DNA from 3 places in the Massilia sp. X63 genome. Region 2 is predicted to be linked to each of the others. Evidence: predicted binding sites of a transcription regulator. Region 2 holds the regulator's gene; each other region holds the start of a gene.
The links. The regulator HrcA, encoded in region 2, represses chaperone genes, less so after heat shock. The targets are predictions, from matches to a motif close to TTAGCACTCNNNNNNNNNGAGTGCTAA.
Positions count from the first base shown of each region.

Region 1 (7,703 bases), on a different contig from region 2:
TGTCGTAGAAATAGCCGCCCACGGTCTGCAGGTAGGGAAAACTCAGCGCGAAGGCGGTCGGCGCCAGCACCGCGCCCAGGGGCGAGACATTGAAGTGCAGGAGGATCCGGCGCAGCACGAACAGGCTGCCCAGCAGCGCCAGGAAACTGAGGTAGTAAACGATCGCATAGCGGAAGCGCTCGCTGTGCGTGCTACCCGGGTGGCTCTTGGCGAACACCTCGTCCGGGCGGAAGCGCCTGGCAACGCGCTCCTTCACGCCTTCGGACGCAAGGGCGTCGAGCCGGCGCGCCAGGTCCGGCAGCAGCTGGCGGTAGACGAAGGGCTTGTGCGCCTCGTTCCCGAGCATGGCCGCGACGCCGAAACGCGGATCGCCGTCGCGCAGGCCCCACTTGCCGGCAAAGCCTGAAAAGGCCGCCGCGGCGACGATCCAGAAGAAGGCGAACAGCAGGAAGCCCGCCGCGCTGCGCGACATTGCGCCACCGGTGACAGGAGAGGTGTTGGGGACGAGATGGAAGGATTCTACAGCCATATTGTATGTACGTTATCGAAGCCCGGCCATCTCGTCAATACATCGCTTGCGGCAGTGACAATGCGTGAATTTGGATGGTCGAATTGTCGGTAGCATGGATTCCTTTTGCCGGAAGCTTAAGGGAAACCCGCCATGCAACGACTCCTCACTGCACTCCTGCTTTTCCTCACCCTCGGCGCCGCCGCCGCGCAGGACACCGGCGCCGCTGCACCGGCTCCGCAGCGCACGGCCGAACAGTTCCTGGCCTCGCTCGACTTCCAGCAAGGGAAGATCGCCCTGCCGGGCGGGATCGCCACGCTCGACCTGCCGCCCGCGTTCCGCTACCTGGCGCCGGCCGACACCGCGCGCCTGCTCGAACAGGGCTGGGGCAATCCGCCGGGCGGCGCCACGCTGGGCATGATCGTGCCGGCCGGCGTGAGTCCCCTGAGCGACGAGGGCTGGGGCGTGGTGGTGACCTACGAAAAGGACGGCCACGTCAAGGACGACGATGCCGACAGCATCGACTACCAGGCCCTGCTGAAGGAAATCCAGGAAGGCCTGGTCGAGGAGAACAAGGAGCGCAAGGCCCAGGGCTATCCCGCGATGACGGTGGTGGGCTGGGCCGAGAAGCCGCACTACGACAAGGCCCGGCACAAGCTGTACTGGGCCAAGGAACTGCAAACCGAGGGCGCGCAGGCGAACGGCCTGAACTACAACATCCGCGTGCTGGGACGCGAGGGCGTGCTGGTGCTGAACGCCGTGGCCAGCCTCGACCAGCTCGACCGGATCCGCAGCGAGATGCAGCAGGTGACCGCCTTCAGCAATTTCAACCAGGGCCACCGCTACGCCGACTTCGACGCCAGCACCGACAAGGTCGCGGAATACGGCATCGCGGCCCTGGTGGCGGGCGGCGTCGCCGCCAAGCTGGGCTTCTTCGGCAAGCTGTTGGGACTGCTGGTGGCCTTCAAGAAGCTGATCATCCTGGGCGCCGTCGCCGCCGCTTCCTTCCTGTGGAAGTTCGTGCGTCGCGAACAGCCCGCGCCGGCCGCAGACAAGGTCGACCTGGCCAAGAGCCCGGACGCCTGATGGGCAAGCTGCTTGCAGCGCTGCTGGCGGCCGGCAAGCTCGGGAAGCTGCTGACCACCGGCGGCACCATGCTGCTGTCGATGCTGGTCTACAGCTGGGTGTACGGCTGGCCCTACGCGGTCGGCTTCGTGCTGCTGATCTTCGTGCACGAGATGGGGCATTACGTGGCGGCGCGCCAGCGCGGCCTGCCGGTAGGCGCGCCCACCTTCATCCCCTTCGTGGGCGCCTGGATCGCGATGAAGGAGATGCCGCGCGACGTCGAGACCGAAGCCTACGTCGGCTTCGCCGGCCCGCTGGCCGGCAGCGCCGCCGCCATGGCCTGCTATTTCCTGGCCCGACAGGCCGACGATCATAACGGCAGCCAGTTGCTGCTGGCGCTGGCCTACGCGGGCTGCATGCTGAACCTGTTCAACCTGATCCCGGTGTCGCCTCTCGACGGCGGACGCATCACCGCCATCATCTCGCCCAAGGTCTGGCTGCTCGGCGTGCCGCTGCTGGCGGGCCTGTTCTTCTACCGCCCCAGCCCGATGCTGATCATGATCGCGCTGCTCGCCTACCCACAGCTGAAAGCCGCGATCCGGGGCAGCCCGGACGCGCCCGCGGGGTATTACACCGCCAGCGCCGAGGCTCGGATCAACTACGCCGTGATGTACCTCGGCCTGGCCGCGTTCCTGGCGATCATGAGCTACGAGATCCATGGGATGATCGGGCAATGAAGCCGGCTCCGGGTCGGCCGATCTCGCACCAATACATGGAATCCAGCGCATGAACAAGGCGTTCATTACTTCTGTTCCCTACCTTCACACGGAACGGCTCATGCTTCGCGAATATCGACGGAAGACTTCGACGCGTTCGCAGCGCATGTCGCCGACCCGGTCAGCGCGGCCCATCTGGTTCCGGCCGATCGCCCTGCTGCGTGGCGGATCTTCTGTTCACAGGCAGGACTATGGCTCCTGCATGGCGCCGGATGGTGGGCTGTCGAGGAAAAGGAGACTGGCCGGCCCGTCGGAACGATCGGCGCGTTCTTCCGCGAGGAATCGACCGTGATGGAGCTTGGCTGGAATACCTATCGTGCCTGTTGGGGCCGCGGATTCGCAAACGAAGCGGCGGTGGCAGTCTTGCACCATGCGTTCGAGACCCGGCGCGAACCGAAAGTCCGGGCGCTCATCGCTTCCGCCAATGAATCGTCGCTGCGCGTTGCCAGGCGCCTTGGCCTGGCGTATGAAGCGGAAACCGAGCTATACGGCAAAGCGGTCGGGGTTTATACGCGTGAGCGGGGTAAGGCCGGATTGGAAGGGTGAGAATGGACACTTCCAGGAGAAATCATAGGTGCATAGCGCGTCAGCAAGGACTCATTCCCTACCGGGATCGGTTCCTAGTGCGCCGCCTTCCAGAACATATAGGCCGCCAGCGCATACAGGATCACCGCGAACACCTTCTGCAGCTGGCGCACAGGCATCTTGTGCGCGGTGCGTGCGCCCAGTGGCGCCATGCTCACGCTGGCCAGCACGATGATGGCCAGCGCCGGCAGGTAGATGAAGCCGAGCGCATACTCGGGCAGCCCGGGCTCGCCCCAGCCGAAATAGATGTTCGAGATGGTGCCCGACAGCGCGATCGGGAAGCCCAGCGCCGCGCTGGTGGCGACGGCATTGTGGATGCGCACCCCGCACCAGGTCATGAAGGGCACCGACACGAAGCCGCCGCCGGCGCCGACGATGCCCGACAGGGTGCCGATGAAGCCGCCGGCCGCGAACATGCCCGGCGCCTTCGGCAGTGCGCGCGAGGCGGAGGGCTTCTTCCCGATCAGCATCTGGGTCGCCGAGAAGGCGACGAACACGCCGAAGAAGGCGGCCAGCACCGAGGCGTCCATCTGCTTGCCGATCCAGGGCCCGATCCAGGAGCCGAGCAGGATGCCCGGCGCCAGCAGTTTCACCACCGGCCACAGCACCGCGCCGTGCTGGTGGTGGGCGCGCACCGAGGACAGCGACGTAAACAGGATGGTGGCGAGCGAGGTGGCGATCGCCATGTGGATGGTCAGCTCGGGCGCAATGCCGCGCGCCGTGAAGATCATCGTGATGAAGGGGACCAGTACCATGCCGCCGCCGATGCCGAGCAGCCCGGCCGCAAAGCCGCCGAAGGTGCCCATCGCGAGCAGCGCCAGGATCATGCCGATGTCCATCAGCGCTTCCCTTCGCGCAGGAGGGCGACGATGGCGTTCCACTCGGCCTGGGTCACGGGCGATACCGACAGCCGGCTGCCCTTCTGCAGCAGCACCATGTCTTCCAGCGCCGGCACGGTCCGCAGCTCGCTCAGGGGCAGGTAGCGCCCCGCTTCCACGGCGCGCACGTCGACCGAGATCCAGCGCGGGGTTTCGCGGGTGGCCTTCGGGTCATGGTAGGGCGAGGACGGGTCGAACTGGGTGGCGTCGGGATACGGGCCGCTGGCCACTTCGGCGATGCCGGCCACGCCGGGCACCGCGCAACTGGAGTGATAGAACAGGATGCCGTCGCCCGCCGACATGGCGTCGCGCATGAAGTTGCGCGCCTGGTAGTTGCGCACGCCGAACCAGGACACCGTCTTCTGAGGCGCGGCCAGCACGTCGTCGAAACTGACTTCGTCCGGCTCCGATTTCATCAACCAATAGCGCATCGCTTCCCCATCAAAACCACCGCCAATAAAAAAAGCGGCTGCGTACCGAAGTGCGCAACCGCTCGTGTGTGTAGCCCCGCCTGTGTCGTTATTGCCGGCATCCCGAACCAAAAGGCTCAAGGTGGTCGCAGTCAGCTCAATTTCGGGTTCGTCAGACTAGTGACGCTCGCGCCCACCAAGCATGTCCCACAACCTATGCGAAAGAATGGTTCAAGGAATATATGACAAATCTCGAACACCGCAGGGTAGTGCGCAGTTTACTCTGTTGGCCGAGCATGTCAACCGAATCCGAATCCAATCCCGCTATTCAGGACAGATTTTCCTGCGGCGACAGCGCCTTGTCGAGGACGGTGTGCATCGCTTCCAGCTTCTGCTTGACCTCCAGGATCGACATGTCCGACAGCGGCCCTTGCGGCGATTTGACCGACAGGAATTCGGCCGCCACGCTCAGCGCCGCCATGACCGCGATGCGGTCGGTGCCCTTGACCTTGCCCGAGTCGCGCAGCGCGCACATCTTGCCGTCCAGGTAGCTGACGGCTTCGCGCAGGGTGCGCTCTTCGCCTTCGCGGCAGGCCAGGCGATAGGGCTGGCCCATGATGGAGCAATCCAGGTAGATCATTGGGTGGCCTCGTTCGTTTCGCCGCCGTCGCCGTCTTCCGACGCCGGCGCCTCGGGCGCGGGGAACTGCTCGAGCAGCGCTTCGACGCGGCGCTGGGCCTCGTTCAGGCGCTCCTTGAACGCGATGTTCTCGGCGCTCAGCAGGCTGTTGGCCTGGCGCAGCAGGTAATTCTCGGCACGCAGCGACTGGGTCAGCTGGGCGAGCCGGTCGATTTTGTCTGAGAGGTCTTGAAATTCGGAAATCATTCGACACTATAGGACTGAGATGGTTTTTCCGTCAACCGAATCGCGCCCCCATCCGGGAGGGGAGCGCTCCGGGCCGTAGCATACAGCATCCGTGCGGCGTCCCGGCGCTATCCGGTGTACCCTGCCCGGCCATTGTTCCAATTCCACGGCCGACAGTGTACAACCCATCGATTGGATTGTGTTTTCGCAAAGAAGTCGGTTCGATCCCACACATTCCCGCTTGAAATGGGGTGTTATCGTCCCTATAATCATGTTTGTGTTAGCACTCGTCAGTCGAGAGTGCTAACAAACGGAAGCACCCACTTTCCCAGCCGCCGCGACTGTACGGCGGCTTTGAACAGCTAGTCAAACCACTGAAAAATAAGGAGTTTTGCATGAACCTTCGTCCTCTGCACGATCGCGTAATCGTGAAGCGTCTCGACCAGGAGACCAAGACTGCATCCGGCCTGATCATCCCTGATGCGGCCGCCGAGAAGCCGGACCAGGGCGAAATCCTGGCTGTCGGCAACGGCAAGGTGCAGGAAAATGGCCAGGTTCGTCCGCTGGAAGTGAAGGTCGGTGACCGCGTCCTGTTCGGCAAGTACTCGGGCCAGGCCGTCAAGGTCGATGGCCAGGAACTGCTGGTCATGCGCGAAGAAGACATCATGGCTGTCGTCAGCCAGTAATCGGCCACCAAGCCGCATTCCTCCTGTAATACACATTCACGAATTCATTCGGAGAACAAGAAATGGCAGCTAAAGAAGTAGTATTCGGCGACGCAGCGCGCGCCAAGATGGTCGAAGGCGTCAACATCCTCGCCAACGCAGTCAAAGTCACCCTGGGCCCGAAAGGCCGCAACGTGGTGCTGGAGCGCTCGTTCGGCGCCCCGACCGTCACCAAGGACGGCGTCTCGGTCGCGAAAGAGATCGAACTGAAAGACAAGCTCATGAACATGGGCGCGCAGATGGTCAAGGAAGTCGCTTCGAAGACCAGCGACAACGCCGGTGACGGCACCACCACCGCGACCGTGCTGGCGCAAGCCATCGTCCGCGAAGGCATGAAGTTCGTCGCCGCCGGCATGAACCCGATGGACCTGAAGCGCGGCATCGACAAGGCCGTCGCCGCCACCGTCGAAGAGCTGAAGAAGATCGCCAAGCCGACCACCACCTCGAAAGAGATCGCCCAGGTCGGCGCCATCTCGGCCAACTCGGAAACCTCGATCGGCGAGCGTATTGCCGAGGCGATGGAAAAAGTCGGCAAGGAAGGCGTCATCACCGTCGAAGACGGCAAGTCGCTGAACGACGAGCTGGATATCGTGGAAGGCATGCAGTTCGACCGCGGCTACCTGTCGCCGTACTTCATCAACAACCCGGACAAGCAGGTCGCCGTTCACGAGAACCCGTTCATCCTGCTGTGCGACAAGAAGATCTCGAACATCCGTGACCTGCTGCCGGTGCTGGAGCAAGTTGCGAAAGCCGGCCGTCCGCTGGTGATCGTCGCCGAAGACATCGAAGGCGAAGCACTGGCGACCCTGGTGGTCAACAACATCCGTGGCATCCTGAAGACCGTCGCCGTCAAGGCGCCTGGCTTCGGCGACCGCCGCAAGGCCATGCTGGAAGACATCGCCATCCTGACCGGCGGCCAGGTCATCGCCGAAGAAGTCGGCCTGACCCTGGAAAAGGTCACCCTGAACGAGCTGGGCCAGGCCAAGCGCGTCGAAGTGGGCAAGGAAAACACCATCATCATCGACGGCGCCGGCGCCGCTGAAGCGATCGAAGCACGCGTCAAGATGGTCCGCGTCCAGATCGAAGAAGCGACCTCGGACTACGACCGCGAAAAGCTGCAAGAGCGCGTGGCCAAGCTGGCCGGCGGTGTTGCCGTGATCCGCGTCGGTGCAGCCACCGAAGTCGAGATGAAAGAGAAGAAGGCACGCGTGGAAGACGCGCTGCACGCTACCCGCGCTGCCGTGGAAGAAGGCATCGTCCCGGGCGGCGGCGTGGCCCTGCTGCGCGCACGTTCGAACCTGGACATCAAGGGCGACAACCCTGACCAGGACGCAGGCATCAAGATCGTCCTGCGCGCCATGGAAGAGCCGCTGCGCATGATCGTCCAGAACGCCGGCGACGAGCCGTCGGTCGTGGTGGCAGCCGTCATCGCCGGCACCGGCAACTACGGCTACAACGCCGCCAACGGCACCTACGGCGACATGGTCGAAATGGGCGTGCTGGATCCGGCCAAGGTCACCCGCTCGGCACTGCAGAACGCAGCGTCGATCGCCGGCCTGATGCTGACCACCGACTGCATGGTCTCGGAAGTCGTCGAAGACAAGCCGGCCGGCGGCATGGGCGGCATGGGCGGCATGGGTGGCATGGGCGGCATGGACGGCATGATGTAATAGTCCACGCCCTGTAAGGGAGGCCTGGCGCCGGTCCTTCCGGCGCCGCCCTGCTCAAGAAAGCCTGCAAGCCTAGCCTTGCAGGCTTTTTTATTTTCACCGGGGTCAGGTTGAGGTGGTCCGTGTTTCATGGACATCCAAATAGGGGACAATAAGCCCTGGAAGGATATACATGAAAAAGAAAGAGCTACCGTCAAAGCGGGAGATCGCTCCCGCTTCATC
Region 1 covers NZ_JBFTEF010000014.1:125,658-133,360, forward strand. The annotation lists gene AB3347_RS21965 (hypothetical protein) at 1-529, opposite strand, end outside; gene AB3347_RS21970 (DUF2167 domain-containing protein) at 662-1,594, shown strand; gene AB3347_RS21975 (site-2 protease family protein) at 1,594-2,310, shown strand; gene AB3347_RS21980 (GNAT family N-acetyltransferase) at 2,422-2,895, shown strand; gene AB3347_RS21985 (sulfite exporter TauE/SafE family protein) at 2,970-3,773, opposite strand; gene AB3347_RS21990 (EVE domain-containing protein) at 3,773-4,243, opposite strand; RNA gene ssrS (6S RNA) at 4,313-4,493, opposite strand; gene AB3347_RS22000 (cell division protein ZapA) at 4,551-4,862, opposite strand; gene AB3347_RS22005 (hypothetical protein) at 4,859-5,107, opposite strand; gene groES (co-chaperone GroES) at 5,482-5,772, shown strand; gene groL (chaperonin GroEL) at 5,835-7,481, shown strand.
Region 1: a site for HrcA is predicted at 5,367-5,393, ahead of groES (co-chaperone GroES). Genes of this name have one in related genera too.

Region 2 (7,703 bases):
TGCTGTTCCACCTGGCCGAATTCGCGCCGCTGGTCGAGGACCAGCACTTCATGCTGCAGAAGGAAGTGGTCGAGCGCATGGTGGCCGAGCCGGGCACCAAGGCCTACAGCCGCCTGTCGGTGATGCTCCAGTGGCGCTACGACATGGACCTGCTGTTCATCGTCCCGCCGACCGCCTTCGACCCGCCACCGCAGGTCGATTCGGCAATCGTGCGCATGATCCCCAAGCGCCAGATGCTGGACGTCGACGGCGCCACGCTGGAAAAGGTGGTCGCCAAGGCCTTCTCGCAGCGCCGCAAGGTGATCCGCAACTGCGTGGCAGGCATGTTCACCGAGGCCCAGCTGGTCGAGGCAGGGATCGATCCGGGCGCGCGTCCGGAAGCGGTCGGCCTGGAGCAGTATGTGGCCTTGGCGAACCTATTGTAAGCAAGCTGGACCCCGGCCTGCGCCGGGGTGACGGATCATTTACTGCCGCTCGCTTCGGCCGGCGCCGGCAGCCTGGCTTCAGCCCCCCCATCTAGCTCTACATTGCGCTGCACCATGGCAGCGCATCGCGCTTTTCGTCCCTTCATCCACCGTTTTTTGCATTCCATCGCACGCCGCTGGAGACGGCGGAGGCCATTGCGTAAAGTGCTCCCATCGAAAGCCGCAGCAGAGAACGAAGCGGCCAGCCAACTTACCGAAGGGAGCACAAAATGAACGTCCTCAAGCACATGGAAGCCATCTTCATCGCCGCCCTGGTCCTCGCCGGCGTCAGCAGCTATGCGCAGGCGGCCACCAGCCGCGCGGCCGATGCCTACAACGCCCAGGTGTCGGTCGGCGCCTCGCAGGTCGCCGTGGTCAAGGTCAGCGCCAAGCGTCCGGCCTGATCTTCCGGCGCGTTTCGCAGCCAGGCGCGGCGCGCGGGCAAAAAAAAGCCCGCGGTTGAGGCGGGCTTAAATCCAATTCTTTTCTGAGGAGAGTTGGAGGAGACAGGAGTTAGTATGCTGCGTCACAGCATATAAGTCCAATTTCCCTTTCAAATATTCGACATAAGCTTGGCGAATATCTCTCAGCTGTTCGGTACGCAGGTGATGTCGACGTTGGTCACGTTGGCATCGCCCATGGTGCCGGTCGGGTTGGCGATCGTGCAGGTGCGGTCTTTCGGCTGGGTGACGATGGTCACGCCGTAGGTCTGGCCGTATTGCACCGGCAGGATCAACTGGTAGTCGAAGGCGGCGCCGGTGGTGTTGGTGTCGGCTGCGGTCAGCGCGGTGGTGCCGGTGGTGCTGCCGTTGGCGATCACCAGCCCGGTATTGTCCTTGGTCAGGCCGGTTACCTTGCCGCCGACGGTGTATTCGTTGATGGCACACACGAAACGGGCGGTGATGGACGCCAGGCGGCCGGCCGTGTCGGCGTTGCTTGCCGGGAAGTTCGGATGCACGCCGCAGGTCTGGTGCGGCGGGTTGGTCTTGATCACGACGTTGTAGGTGTCGCCGTACTCGAGCTTGTTCGGGAAGCTGAAGGTGACCTGTTCGCCTGCCTTGGCCGGCGGCGCCACCGTGATGTCGCTGCCGTTGTTGCTCAGCACCAGGCTTGGGTAGATCAGGCCATCGACGGTGCCGCTCACCGTGTAATTGTCGTCGCCACCGCCGCCGCAGGAAGCGAGGCCCAGTGCCATTGCCAGCATGCTTGCCGGACGGATCAGGGAAAACTTCATTCAGTATGCTCCAGGTTTATTGAGTACGCGGGCCGCAGGTGACCGCCACGTTGCTGACGTCGGCCGCGCCCATCACGCCGGTGCCGTTGGCGACCGTGCAGGTCTGGTTGTCGGGCTGGGTCAGGATGGCGACGCCGTAGGGCGCGTCTTCGTTGATCTTGGCCATGGAGAACGCGGTGGCGCCCGCGGCGACGGCGACCTTGTCGGCGCCGTTGACCAGCACCAGGTTGTTGCCGGTCAGGCCGGTGACGCTGCCTTTCAGCTCGTGCTGCTTGATGGTGCAGACGATGCGCACCGTGTTGATGCTGAATGCCACCTTGCCGGTATTGTCGTATTCCTTGCACTCGAGCGCGTTGCTCGGGATGCTCTTGACCTTGACGTTGTAGCTCGAATCGGTCTCGACCAGTTTGGAGAAGTAGAACTCACCGAGGCCGGTGCTGGTCGGATTGACGACCAGGTCGTCGCCGCCGTTGTTCGTCAAAACCAGGCCCGGTTTGGTGACGCCGGCGAACGAACCGCCGAGATACAGGTCGCCATCGCTACCGCCGCACGCGCTCAGCGCCAGCGCGCATGCCAGGGCAGCACCGGCACGCAGGGTCGAACTCTTCATAATTTCTCCAAAAATCTGACTGGTGGACGTGCAAAGCGTGTTCAATTGATCAATAGACACGCTGTTGGGCGGGCATCGCCCAGGATATATCGCCCAACATTTTAGTGCATTTGGCAAGCAGCTGGACGGTTTGCCTTTGTATCATGCTGTAACCGCCGGTAGCCGGACTCCTGTGCCGGATTGATTTCTACGGGCGCGCTCGCTATGCTTGGCCTGATCCCCCAGCTTCGCCCACCTTGCCATCGACCCACATCATGAACCCTCGCCGCGCCTGGCCCAAAGCCGTATTGTTCGACCTCGACGACACCCTGTGGCCGATCGCCCCGGTGATCCTGGAGGCCGAGCAGATCCTGTTCGCCTGGCTGCGCCAGCACGCGCCGCGCGTGGCGCAGCAGTTCACGATCGACACGCTGCGCCAGGCCCGGCTCGAGCTGCTGGCGCGCCAGCCCGAATTCCAGCTCGACCTGGGCGCCCTGCGCCGCGCCGGCCTGATCGCCGCCTTCGAGCAGGCCGGCGAGGATGCCGGCAAGGTGGAGCTGGCGATGACCGAATTCTTCGCCGCCCGCAACGCCGTGATCCCCTACGATGACGTGCTGCCCGGCCTGCTGCGCCTGAAGGGCAGGGTGCGCATCGGTTCGGTCACCAACGGCAATGCCGACCTCCAGACCATCGGCCTGGCGCGCCACTTCGACGCCTCGGTGTCGGCGCCCGCCTTCGGCGTCGCCAAGCCGGACGCGAAGATCTTCCTGGAAGCCTGCCGCCTGCTGGATGTGGCGCCGCAGGAGGCAGTCTACGTGGGCGACGACCTGCGGCTCGACGTGTACGGCGCCCAGCGCGCCGGCCTGCGCGCCGTGTGGATGAACCGGATCGGCCAGGTCAACTACTTGCCGGACCAGGTCCGGCCGGACGCCGAGGTGAACAGCCTGGACGGCCTGCTGGACTGGCTCAGGCGCGAGCATGCCTGACTGGCGCCGTGCACAGCCGCACGTGTACAAGAACGTGCATAATAGAGGCTGATGGCCCGATCCCGGATGACCGGCCTTTGCTGCTTTCCCCAACCCATGCAACTCGAACCCCGCGCCCAGACCCTGCTCAAAGCCCTCGTCGAGCGCTACATCGCCGACGGCCAGCCCGTCGGCTCGCGTGCGCTGTCGAAGATTTCCGGCCTCGACCTGTCGCCGGCCACGATCCGCAACATCATGGCCGACCTCGAGGAAATGGGCTACGTGGCCAGCCCGCACACCTCGGCCGGCCGCATCCCGACGCCGCGCGGCTACCGGCTGTTCGTCGACACCCTGCTCACCGTGCAGCACATCGACGAGCAGGCTGCCGCCGCCCAGAACATGCGCCTGCCGGCGCAGCAGCCGCAGAAGATCATCGCCAACGCGGCCCAGATGCTGTCCTCGCTGTCGCAGTTCGCCGGCGTGGTGCAAAGCCCGCGGCGCGAGTCGGTGTTCCAGCAGATCGAATTCCTGCGCCTGTCCGAGAAGCGCATCCTGCTGGTGATCGTCGATCCGCGCGGCGACGTGCAGAACCGCCTGCTGCTCACCGACGTCGACTACACGCCGGGCCAGCTGATCCAGTCGGCAAACTACCTGAACCAGAACTACGCCGGGCTAACCTTCGACGAGGTGCGCAAGCGCCTGGGCGGCGAACTTGCCCAGCTGCGCGACGACATGGGCAGGCTGATGCAGGTGGCGGTGCAGGCCGGCAGCGAGGCGATGGCCGAGGGCGACGACATGGTGATCGCGGGCGAGCGCAACCTGCTGTCGGTGTCCGACCTGTCGTCCAACATGAGTTCGCTGCGCCAGATGTTCGAGATGTTCGAGCAGAAGACCGGCCTGATGCAGCTGCTCGACGTGTCGAGCAAGGCGGGCGGGGTGCAGATCTTCATCGGCGGCGAATCCAAGCTGGTGCCGATGGACGAGATGAGCGTGGTCACCGCGCCCTACGAGGTCAATGGCCGCATCGTCGGCACCCTCGGCGTGATCGGCCCCACCCGCATGGCCTACGAGCGCGTGATCCCCATCGTGGACATCACCGCGAAGCTCCTGTCGAATGCCTTGAGCCAGTCCTGAGGCAAGAAAAATGGGGACGATGCCGGCGGCGGCGTCCCCATTGTTTGCGTGCCGGGCCCGGGCCCGGAAAGATCATCCCTTGCGCGGGCAGCCCACTTTCACGCAATTACCGTAGATGGCCAGCGAATGCTCGGCAATCTTGAAGCCGCGCTCCACCGCGATCTTGTGCTGGCGCGACTCGATCTCTTCGTCGTAGAACTCTTCCACGTGGCCGCAGTCGAGACAGACCAGGTGGTCGTGATGCGAACCGGCGTTGAGCTCGTAGATGGCCTTGCCGGTCTCGAAATGGTTGCGGTTCAGCAGGCCGGCCTGTTCGAACTGGGTCAGCACGCGGTACACGGTGGCCAGGCCTACGTCCATGTTGTCGGCCAAGAGGATTTTGTAGACATCTTCCGCCGTCAGGTGCCGAACGGAGCTGTTCTGGAAGATTTCCAGGATTTTCAGGCGTGGCAGGGTAGCCTTCAGGCCGCTGGCCTTCAGGTCGGTGGGGTTGTTACTCATCGCAGTTCGCTCACGTTTGTTGCTCGTAGTTTGGCATAGTGCTTTATGATATAGCGTTTTGGAGCTCCCGCTCAAACGTTTTGAGGTTACCTATGCGCGTCAAACAAGCCGTTCTCCACCGCGATTCTGGAAAATTCGCAGCCAAGGCAGCCCTTGCAGGCGCCCTGGCATGCACGCTGATGCTGTCCGGCTGCGCCGCCTGGCGCAACCAGACGCGTCCTGCGCCGCCGGTGGAAACGGACCCGGCCTCGATCGTCGCCGACGCGCAGAAATCGGCCGCCGCCGCCAACGCCGGCGCCCAGACCGTCCAGGCCAGCAAGCTGCAGAAGTTCTTCTGGATCTTCTCGCCCTACCGCCCCGACATCCAGCAGGGTAACTTCGTCTCGCAGGAGATGCTGAACCAGCTGAAGGTCGGCCAGTCGCGCGACCAGGTCCGCTTCATCCTCGGTTCCCCGCTGCTCACCGACGCGTTCCACGAAGACCGCTGGGATTACCCCTTCTACCTTGCGCGCGGCAACGGCGAGCTGACCACCAGCCGCGTCACCGTGTTCTTCAAGGACGACAAGGTCGAGCGCTTCGAAGGCGGCAACCTGCCGACCGAGCGCGAGTACATCGACCGCATCGCCGGCCCGGCCAAGGTGAGCAACAAGGCCAAGCCGGAGTCGCGTCCGATGGAAGCGCCCAAGGTCGGCGGCGCGCCTGTGATCCAGCCATGAGCGGTGCAGGCATGAGCGCTCCCATCAAGGTCGCCGTCGCCGGCGCCAGCGGCCGCATGGGCCGCATGCTGGTCGAGGCCATCCAGGCCGCCCCCGACGCCGTGCTGGCGGGCGCCCTCGACGTCGCCGGCTCGCCCTCGATCGGCATGGACGCCGGCGCCTTCGCCGGCCAGCTGACCGGCATCGTGATCCAGTCCGACTTCGCGGCCGCGCTGCAAGACGCCGACGTGCTGATCGACTTCACCCGCCCGGAAGGCACGCTGCGCCACCTGGAATACTGCGCGGCCAACGATGTGCAGCTGGTGATCGGGACCACCGGTTTCGACGAGCCCGGGAAGGCCGCGATCCGCGCCGCCGGCGAGAAAGTCGGCATCGTGTTTGCCCCGAACATGAGCGTGGGCGTGAACGTCACCCTCAAGCTGCTCGAGATGGCGGCGAAAAGCTTCAATGAAGGCTACGACATCGAGATCGTCGAGGCGCACCACCGCCACAAGGTCGATGCGCCGAGCGGCACCGCCCTCAGGATGGGCGAAGTCATCGCCGACGCGCTTGGCCGCGACCTGAAGGAATGCGCAGTCTACGGCCGCGAAGGCGTGACCGGCGAGCGCGACCCCTCGACCATCGGCTTCGCCACCGTGCGCGGCGGCGACGTGGTGGGCGACCACACCGTGATGTTCCTCGGCACCGGCGAACGCATCGAGATCAGCCACAAGTCGAGCAGCCGCGTCACCTACGCCCACGGCGCCCTGCGCGCCGCACGTTTCCTGGCGGGCAAGTCGAACGGCCTGTTCGACATGCAGGACGTGCTCGGATTGAAGGCTTGACCATGGCAGTCGCGGAACTGAACGGCGCGGCCATCGTCGACGAGGCCTCCTTCCATGCGGAGAGCCGGCGCGCGTTCGGCTTTCCCGAATCGTATGCCGACAGCATCGACGCCTGGGTCGATTGCATGAGCTACCTGCGCGACGAAGAGAACATGACCAAGTTCCGGCTCAAGCCGAACGAGGTGCTGGAAATCGTCATCAGCGATGCCGGGAAGATGAAGGCCGCGGCGCCCGAGCTGCTGGAAGAGATCAGCTTCTGCATCGGCGGCATCAACGAGCGCTACGAGGATTACGGCGAGAAGCCGGCGCTGGAACTGGTGCTGCGCTAACCCTCGGCCGCAAGCAAACCGCCATCCAGGCACAGGCCGGATGGCGGTTTTTCTTTTGCGGCATTGACAACAAGCCCATCGGGCTTCCTGCACTGCGCCGCCGCACTTCGCCGCACTGCAAAATGAACCAGTATAATGTTCTGTTCCACCCCCTCATTACGTCTGCAGAAACCATGCAAGAAAAATATAGTCCAGCCGAAGTAGAACAGGCCGCCCAGGCCTACTGGAAGTCGATCGACGCCTATAAAGCCGTCGAACACGACCCGCGTTTCCCGAAAGGCAAGTATTACGCCTGCTCGATGCTGCCTTACCCGTCGGGCAAGCTGCACATGGGTCACGTGCGCAACTATACGATCAACGACGTGATGTACCGCTACCTGCGGATGAACGGCTACAACGTGCTGATGCCGATGGGCTGGGACGCCTTCGGCATGCCGGCCGAGAACGCGGCGATGGCGAACAACGTGCCGCCGGCCGAGTGGACCTATTCGAACATCGCGCACATGCGCGGGCAGATGGAATCGATGGGCCTGGCCATCGACTGGTCGCGCGAGATGACCGCCTGCAAGCCGGAATACTACAAGTGGAACCAGTGGATGTTCCTCAAGATGCTCGAAAAGGGCATCATCTACCAGAAGACCGGCACCGTGAACTGGGACCCGGTGGACCAGACCGTGCTGGCCAACGAGCAGGTGGTGGACGGCCGCGGCTGGCGCTCGGGCGCGCTGATCGAGAAGCGCGAGATCCCGATGTACTACGTGCGCATCACCGATTACGCGGACGAGCTGCTGGACTACGTCGACAACAAGCTGCCGGGCTGGCCGGAGCGCGTGCGCATCATGCAGGCCAACTGGATCGGCAAGTCGACCGGCGTGCGCTTCGCCTTCCCGCACGACATCAAGGATGAATCGGGTGAGCTCATCAACGAAGGCAAGCTGTACGTCTTC
Region 2 covers NZ_JBFTEF010000002.1:537,462-545,164, reverse strand. The annotation lists gene rsmA (16S rRNA (adenine(1518)-N(6)/adenine(1519)-N(6))-dimethyltransferase RsmA) at 1-425, shown strand, start outside; gene AB3347_RS06540 (hypothetical protein) at 695-868, shown strand; gene AB3347_RS06535 (hypothetical protein) at 1,051-1,698, opposite strand; gene AB3347_RS06530 (hypothetical protein) at 1,715-2,308, opposite strand; gene AB3347_RS06525 (HAD family hydrolase) at 2,563-3,273, shown strand; gene hrcA (heat-inducible transcriptional repressor HrcA) at 3,370-4,386, shown strand; gene fur (ferric iron uptake transcriptional regulator) at 4,459-4,887, opposite strand; gene AB3347_RS06510 (outer membrane protein assembly factor BamE) at 4,980-5,603, shown strand; gene dapB (4-hydroxy-tetrahydrodipicolinate reductase) at 5,615-6,427, shown strand; gene AB3347_RS06500 (barstar family protein) at 6,430-6,756, shown strand; gene leuS (leucine--tRNA ligase) at 6,930-7,703, shown strand, end outside.

Region 3 (7,703 bases), on a different contig from region 2:
AAGCGGACCTGGTGATCGCGATCGGCCCGCGCCTGGGCGAGATGACCACCAGCGGCTATTCGCTGCTGTCGTCGCCGGTGCCGCGCCAGCGCCTGGTGCACATCCATGCCGATCCGGACGAACTGGGCAGCGTGTACCAGGCCGAACTGATGATCGCCAGCGGCCCGGCGCAGGCCTGCGCGATGCTGACCGCGATGGCGCCGGTGGATGCGTCGGCCTGGGCCGGCGCGATCGCCGAGGCCAGGGCCGAACTGGCCGCCTGGCAGGCGCAGCCGCCGATCTTCCGCGAAGGCGGTGCGCCGCTCGACCTGTGGCAGGTGATGCAGGAACTGATGCGGCAAGTACCGCGCGACACCATCATCACCAACGGCGCCGGCAACTACGCGACCTGGGCGCACCGCTTCTACCGCTACGGCGGAAAGCGCACCCAGCTGGCCCCGACCAACGGCGCCATGGGTTATGCCGTGCCGGCCGGGGTGGCGGCCAAGATCATCGAACCGCAGCGCACCGTGGTCACCTTTGCCGGCGACGGCGAATTCATGATGACCGGACAGGAACTGGCAACTGCCGTGCAATACGGCGCCGGCGTGGTCCTGCTGGTGTTTAATAACAACATGTTCGGCACCATCCGCATGCACCAGGAACGCGAATACCCGGGCCGCGTGTCGGGCACCAATCTGCACAATCCGGATTTCGCGGCGCTGGCGCGCGCCTATGGCGGCCACGGCGAGGTGGTCGAGAAGACCGAGGAATTCGCGCCCGCCCTGCAGCGCGCGCTGGCGCATGCGAACGAACGCAAGCTGCCGGCCGTGATCGAACTGCGCTACGACGGCAACCTGATTACGCCGAACGCGACGCTCGAGACGATTCGCAAGACGGCGGCAGCGGCAAAAGCCAGCCGCTAAGTCGTAGGGTGGGCGGCCATGCCGCCCACGCGGTGATTGCTGGCAGCGAGATCATCCCGCGAGAAAGCGGAGCCGGTAACAATCACCGCGTGGGCAGGAAACCTGCCCACCCTACTGGCCGAGCCCCAGTTCCGCCGGCAGCGGAATCGGCTTGTCGAAGAAACTGACCTGCTCGGGATTGGTCAGGAACAATGCGACGAGGGCAATGAACGCCCACACGATAATGTTGCGCATGTTCGCGGCGCCGCCATCCGTGGCATTGTCGCCATGGATGAGCCGCTTCAGGAAATTGGTAATTTTCACGGTGTGCCCCGTTGTCTTTTGTGGTTTTCTCTCTGTGTTCAATTTAACGCAAGTCGCCGGCGTTTTCCAGAACCGCACTGTTGAGTAGCCAGTCAGTTTCAGCAATAACACAACAAACAGTTCCTTCGACGCATCTTCCAGCATCGGCCCGCGCTGCTGGAGGATGTGTCTTGCTGCTCTGGTAAAATATTCGCTACTTTTTTCATCGCCGGCTCGCGCCGGCATCGTGCGCAGGATTCGCCCCTATATATGTTTAGTTTCTTCAAAAGAAAGAAGCCTGAAACCGAGCTTCCTGAGCCGCAGCAAGCGGCGTCCGCTCCCGCGGCGGCGCCGATGTTCGTGCCCGGTGCGCTGGATGCGCCGCCGAGCCAGGCGCCTGCTCCTGCTCCAGTCTCGGCGCCAGTTTCGGCTCCCGCTCCCGCTCCCGCCCCGGCCGCACCGGCCGCGGTCCAAGTCGGCGAGCTGTTCCCGGAAACCGCGGAACGCCCCACCAGCGAAGCCGAGCAGAAGCGTTCCTGGATGGCGCGCCTGAAGGCCGGCCTGTCCAAGACCTCGAGCAACCTGTCGCTGCTGTTCGTCGGCGCGCGCATCGACGAGGACCTGTACGAGGAACTCGAATCCGCCCTCCTGATGTCCGACGCCGGCATGGACGCCACCCAGTACCTGCTGGACGCCCTGCGCCGCAAAGTCAAGGAAGACCGGCTGCTGGACGCCGCCCAGGTCAAGGCCGCGCTCAAGGAGCTGATGGTCGAGCTCCTGCTGCCGCTGCAGAAGCCGCTGGAGCTGGGGCGCCACGAACCGCTGGTGATGATGATCTCGGGCGTGAACGGCGCCGGCAAGACCACCACCATCGGCAAGCTGGCCAAGCACATGCAGCGCTTCGACCAGTCGGTGCTGCTGGCCGCGGGCGACACCTTCCGCGCCGCCGCGCGCGAGCAGCTAATGGTCTGGGGCCAGCGCAACAACGTCACCGTGATCTCGCAGGCCTCGGGCGACCCGGCCGCGGTCGCCTTCGACGCGGTGCAATCGGGCAAGGCGCGCGGCACCGACGTCGTGATGGTCGACACCGCCGGCCGCCTGCCGACCCAGCTGCACCTGATGGAAGAACTCAAGAAGATCAAGCGCGTCATCGGCAAGGGCATGGATGGCGCCCCGCACGAAACGCTCCTGGTCATCGACGGCAACACCGGCCAGAACGCCCTGGCCCAGGTGAAGGCCTTCGACGACGCGCTGCAGCTCACCGGCCTGGTGATCACCAAGCTGGACGGCACCGCCAAGGGCGGCGTGCTGGCCGCGATCGCACGCACCCGCCCGGTGCCGGTGTACTTCATCGGCGTGGGCGAGAAGCTGGACGACCTGCAGCCGTTCAACGCCGACGAATTCGTCGAAGCGCTGCTCGGTTAAGGAACGGCCCTCGATGATCGAATTCCAGTCCGTCTCCAAGCAATATTCCACCGATGCCTATGCCTTGCGCGAGGTGTCCCTCGAGATCGCCAAGGGCGAGCTGGTCTACCTGGCCGGCCCGTCGGGCGCGGGCAAGTCGACCCTGATGAAGATGGTGGCCGCCGTCGAGCGCCCCACCAGCGGCACGGTCACCGTCAACGGCAAGGACATCGGCCGCATCGGCAAGGCCGGCATCCCCTTCCTGCGCCGTAACCTGGGGCTGATCTTCCAGCACCAGCGCCTGCTCAACGACCGCAACATCCTGGCCAACGTGATGCTGCCCCTGCTCGTCACCGGCGCCCCGAAGGCGCTGGCGGAACAGCGCGCCCGCGCGGCCCTCGACAAGGTGGGCCTGGAACAGCGCGCCAGGGCGATGCCGCTGGAACTGTCCGGCGGCGAGCAACAGCGCGTGGCGGTGGCGCGCGCCATCGTCAACCGTCCGCAGATCATCCTGGCCGACGAGCCGACCGCCAACCTCGACCGCGTGGCGGCCGACAAGGTGCTGGACGCGCTGCGCGCCTTCAACGCCGTGGGCGTGACCTGCGTGATCTCGACCCATGACGACCAGGTGCTCGACAGCGCGACGGCGCGGGTGATCCGCCTGGAGCAGGGCCAGCTGGTCCCTGCCGGCCGCAGCGGAGGTGCAGCATGAGCCCGTGGGTCCGCCAACACCGCTTCGCTTTTGGCGCAGCCCTGTCCACGGTGCGCAAGTCGCCGGGCAGCTTCCTGTTCAACGTGCTCGTGGTCGCCTTTGCCCTGATGCTGCCCTTTGCCGGCATCACCCTGCTCGACAACGTGCGCCCGCTGTCCGAACAGCTGTCGGTCGATCCCGAAATCAGCGTGTTCATGAAGCTCGAGGCCACGCGCGAGGAAGCGGCCGCCCTGCAGCCGCGCATCAAGGCGATCGCCGCCGCCGGCGGCAAGGCCGACGTGGCCTTCGTCCCGCGCGAGGAAGCCCTGGCCTCGATGAAGGAGCAGAGCGGCCTGGGCGACGTGATCGACACGCTGGGCGACAACCCGCTGCCGGACAGCTACCGGATGCGCCTGGACGGCAGCAACGCCGCCGGCCAGGTCGACGCCATCACCGAGCAGCTGCGCGCGCTGCCGGGCGTGGACGTGGTGCAGGTCGATTCGGCCTGGGTCAAGCGCCTGGCCGCGATGCTGGCCATCCTGCGCCTGGCGCTGCTGCTGCTGGCCCTGACGCTGGGCGTCGTGGTGATCGCGGTGGTATTCAACACGGTCCGGCTGCAGGTGCTGACCCAGAAGGAAGAGATCGCCGTCTCGAAGCTGCTGGGCGCCACCGACAACTTCATCCACCGCCCCTTCTACTACACGGGCGCCCTGCTCGGCCTGTGCGCAGGCATGGTGGCGCTGGGCGCGGTGATGCTGGCCTTGCGCCCGCTGAACGCCGCGATTGCCGATTTCGCCAAGTTGTATGCCTCGGCATTCCAGCTGGCCCCGCTCGGCGCGCTGGAGACGGCCGGCGTGCTGGCGATCAGTGCCGGGCTCGGGCTGATCGGGGCCATGCTGTCGGTGCAGCGTCACCTGGCGCGCGTGCGCTGACATCTGGCTTGCGCGGGCGGCCCGGCCGTCCGCGCCTGCTCTGGAACGCCCCCCCTGCTGTTCACCCTACGCTCAGACGAGCGCTACTCCTACAGGCCGCCCCTGGTGAAGGTGCGCCATCCAACAGAAGGCCCTATCCTGGGCCTTTAACCTGTCCCTAATACGATTTCCAGCCGTTTTTTGTTCACATTTGATCTGGATCAATCAAATCCGGATCGCCTGCTCTACAGTAAAAACGATGCAATTTTGATTCCCATAAGCAATACTTTAGCCAGACTTAATCGATTTCGATAAATCGATGCCTTGCCTAGCACTCCCCCGGCGAGAGTGCTAATATATGTCTCGAATACAGCGAAATCAAGGAAAGCACCCGAGTAACAAGCAGTAACGCTGGTGTCGCGCGGCATGGGTCCGTGGCACATTAAGGGTGTAGCAAGATTACTACGAGGGAAATGAACATGTCCGCACAATCCGCATTGGTCCCTGCCGGCAGTCGCGCCCTGAACCTGGGTTTTACCGGCAATCTCGGCAATATTGACGCCTACATCTCGGCCGTCAATCGCCTGCCGATGCTCACCCACGAAGAAGAAGTTTCGCTGGCGAAGTCGCTGCGGGAAAAGAATGACCTCGACGCCGCCCAGAAGCTGGTGCTCTCGCACCTGCGCCTGGTGGTATCGATCGCGCGCGGCTACCTCGGCTACGGCCTGCCGCACGCCGACCTGATCCAGGAAGGCAACATCGGCCTGATGAAGGCAGTCAAGCGTTTCGACCCGAACCAGGGCGTGCGTCTCGTGTCGTACGCGATGCACTGGATCAAGGCCGAGATGCACGAATACATCCTGAAGAACTGGCGCCTGGTGAAGGTCGCCACGACCAAGGCCCAGCGCAAGCTGTTCTTCAACCTGCGCAGCAACAAGGTTGGCCTCGACACCATGACCCCGAGCCAGGTCGACGAGCTGGCGAAGATGCTCGACGTCAAGCGCGAGGAAGTGATCGAGATGGAAACCCGCCTGTCGGGCCGCGACATCGCCCTCGAATCGCCGACCGACGACGACGACGACAAGTTCGCCCCGATCGCCTACCTGTCGTCCGAGCAGCAGGAGCCGACCCGCGTGCTGGAGGCCGAACAGGTCGACCGCCTGCAGTCGGAAGGCCTGGAGACCGCGCTGGGCAAGCTGGACCCGCGTTCGCGCCGCATCGTCGAAGCGCGCTGGCTGGCCAATGACGACGGTTCGGGCGCCACGCTGCACACCCTGGCCGAAGAGTTCGGCGTGTCGGCCGAGCGCATCCGCCAGATCGAATCGGCTGCGCTGAAGAAGATGAAGGGAGCGCTGGCGGCTTACGTGTAAACGTCGTCCAGTCCCTGAAAAGAACCCGCTGCGGCGGGTTTTTTCATTGGTGCTCGTGGCTGTGTAGGGTGGGGGTCAGGTCTGACAATCGGACACGAGCTCGAGGGTTGCTCGATCGTCTTGCTCAGCTCGTGTCTAAATGTCAGACCTGACCCCGATGTACTGAAAAAACCCGCTGCGGCGGTTTTTTTCATTGCTGCTCGTGGCTGCGGCAGCGAGCAGATTGGATTGAGGGAAGGACGCGCTAGCGTCCGGCACGCAAGCGCTGGCGGAGTCGTTCCAGCGGCACGAAGCCGCGTTCATCTTTCATTGGCAGCAGATCGATCCCATCGACCATGGCCCAGGATTTCGGTAGCAATAGCACGCCCTCGTGGGAATAGGTGGCGCCGATATAGCTGGCGAATCCCTGCTTGTCGATGTCGGCGAGAACCAGGCGCGTTTCCATCGGTATCGTCGGTCGGTTGAATTCGCCCAACTTGGACTTGCCTACGACGGTAGCGCCGGGGTCGGCACCCGCCAGGACCTCGATCACCCGGAGACTGACCAGTTGACAGTCCCCGTGCCGCGACAGGCAGATCCGGGTGACGCCGCCCTCTGTCGTCTCGAGACGCGGACAGGTTACAGGGCAATACTCCGTGCCCTCCTTCACGAACTCCAGCTTGTCGATTGCACCGAGCACGATCGTCTTCTGGGCCTGCGCCGTGCTCGTACTCAGCAGCGAAAGAAGCACAACGGCCATGAGACAAATTGATCGCATTGAAAACTACCCGTTGGATGATTGAGCTTACAGCAGGATCTTTTAGCGAAGCCGTAGACGATTTATTGCGGCTTCCACACGTATTGGATGGCAGTCCAGGCGTCGACCGGTTTACCGTCGACCCGTGGCGGATTGAAGCGGCACTTGGAGAGTCCGACGAGCGCGGCCTCGTCAAGTGCAGGGGAACCTGAAGAAGCCTGGACCAGGGATCGCTTGACGGTGCCGTCGGCGCCGATCAGGAAGCGCAGCGTTACTGTCCCCTGGCGGTTCTGTTTCAATTCCTGCTCAGGATACTCGGGGCGCGAGCATGTTTCAGTCCTTATATTGCCAGGAGCATCGGCAGCAAGCTTGACCGTCCTGGTCGTGTCGCCGGCATGCGCAGCGCCTGGCCCCATGAACAACAAGCCCAGCGCAAGCGACCTACTCGCTGTCAAGACATCGTTGAAACGTCTCCGGTCCGACATGCATCCTCCTCGGTAATCTCCCTATTTTTGTCGGCTTGCGTCCGGGCTTTGCCTGGGGCGCCGTTCTGCTCACTATCGCACATTGCCCGAGCAGAAAAGTCGCACACTGTAACGAAGTACCTTTTCCGGCGCGTCCGGCACGTCCCGCCCGCGCCGGCTAGAATGATCGCTTTGATCAGATGCCCAAGGAGCGCCCGATGACCGATCCCTATGTGCCGCCGACAGTCTGGACCCCGCCTGCCGCTTCCGGCGGCACTTTTGCCAACATCAACCGCCCGGTCGCCGGCCCGACCCACGAGGCCGAGCTCCCGGTCGGCAAGCACCCGCTGCAGCTGTACTCGCTGGCCACGCCGAACGGCGTGAAGGTGACCATCATGCTGGAGGAACTGCTGGCCCTCGGCCACACGGGCGCGGAGTATGACGCCTGGCTCATCAAGATCAACGAAGGCGCCCAGTTCTCGAGCGGCTTCGTGGCGATCAACCCGAACTCGAAGATCCCGGCCATGGTCGACCGCAGCGGGCCCGAGCCAGTGCGCGTGTTCGAGTCCGGTTCGATCCTGGTCTACCTAGCCGAGAAGTTCGGCGCCTTCCTGCCGAAGGAGATCCCGGCCCGCACCGAGACCCTGAACTGGCTGTTCTGGCAGATGGGTTCGGCGCCTTTCGTGGGCGGCGGCTTCGGCCACTTCTACGCCTATGCACCGGAGAAGCTGCAGTACCCGATCGACCGCTATGCCATGGAAACCAAGCGCCAGCTCGACGTGCTGGAGCGCCAGCTGGCCGAGAACCGCTTCGTCGCAGGCAATGAATACACGATTGCCGACATGGCGATCTGGCCCTGGTATGGCGGCATGGTGCGCGGCGAGCTGTACGAGGCCGGCGAATTCCTGTCGGTGCACGAGTACAAACACGTGCGCCGCTG
Region 3 covers NZ_JBFTEF010000005.1:201,738-209,440, forward strand. The annotation lists gene AB3347_RS12280 (thiamine pyrophosphate-binding protein) at 1-905, shown strand, start outside; gene AB3347_RS12285 (hypothetical protein) at 1,017-1,433, opposite strand; gene ftsY (signal recognition particle-docking protein FtsY) at 1,458-2,612, shown strand; gene AB3347_RS12295 (cell division ATP-binding protein FtsE) at 2,626-3,303, shown strand; gene ftsX (permease-like cell division protein FtsX) at 3,300-4,214, shown strand; gene rpoH (RNA polymerase sigma factor RpoH) at 4,673-5,563, shown strand; gene AB3347_RS12310 (hypothetical protein) at 5,808-6,302, opposite strand; gene AB3347_RS12315 (energy transducer TonB) at 6,383-6,784, opposite strand; gene yghU (glutathione-dependent disulfide-bond oxidoreductase) at 6,982-7,703, shown strand, end outside.
Region 3: a site for HrcA is predicted at 4,522-4,548, ahead of rpoH (RNA polymerase sigma factor RpoH). Genes of this name have one in related genera too.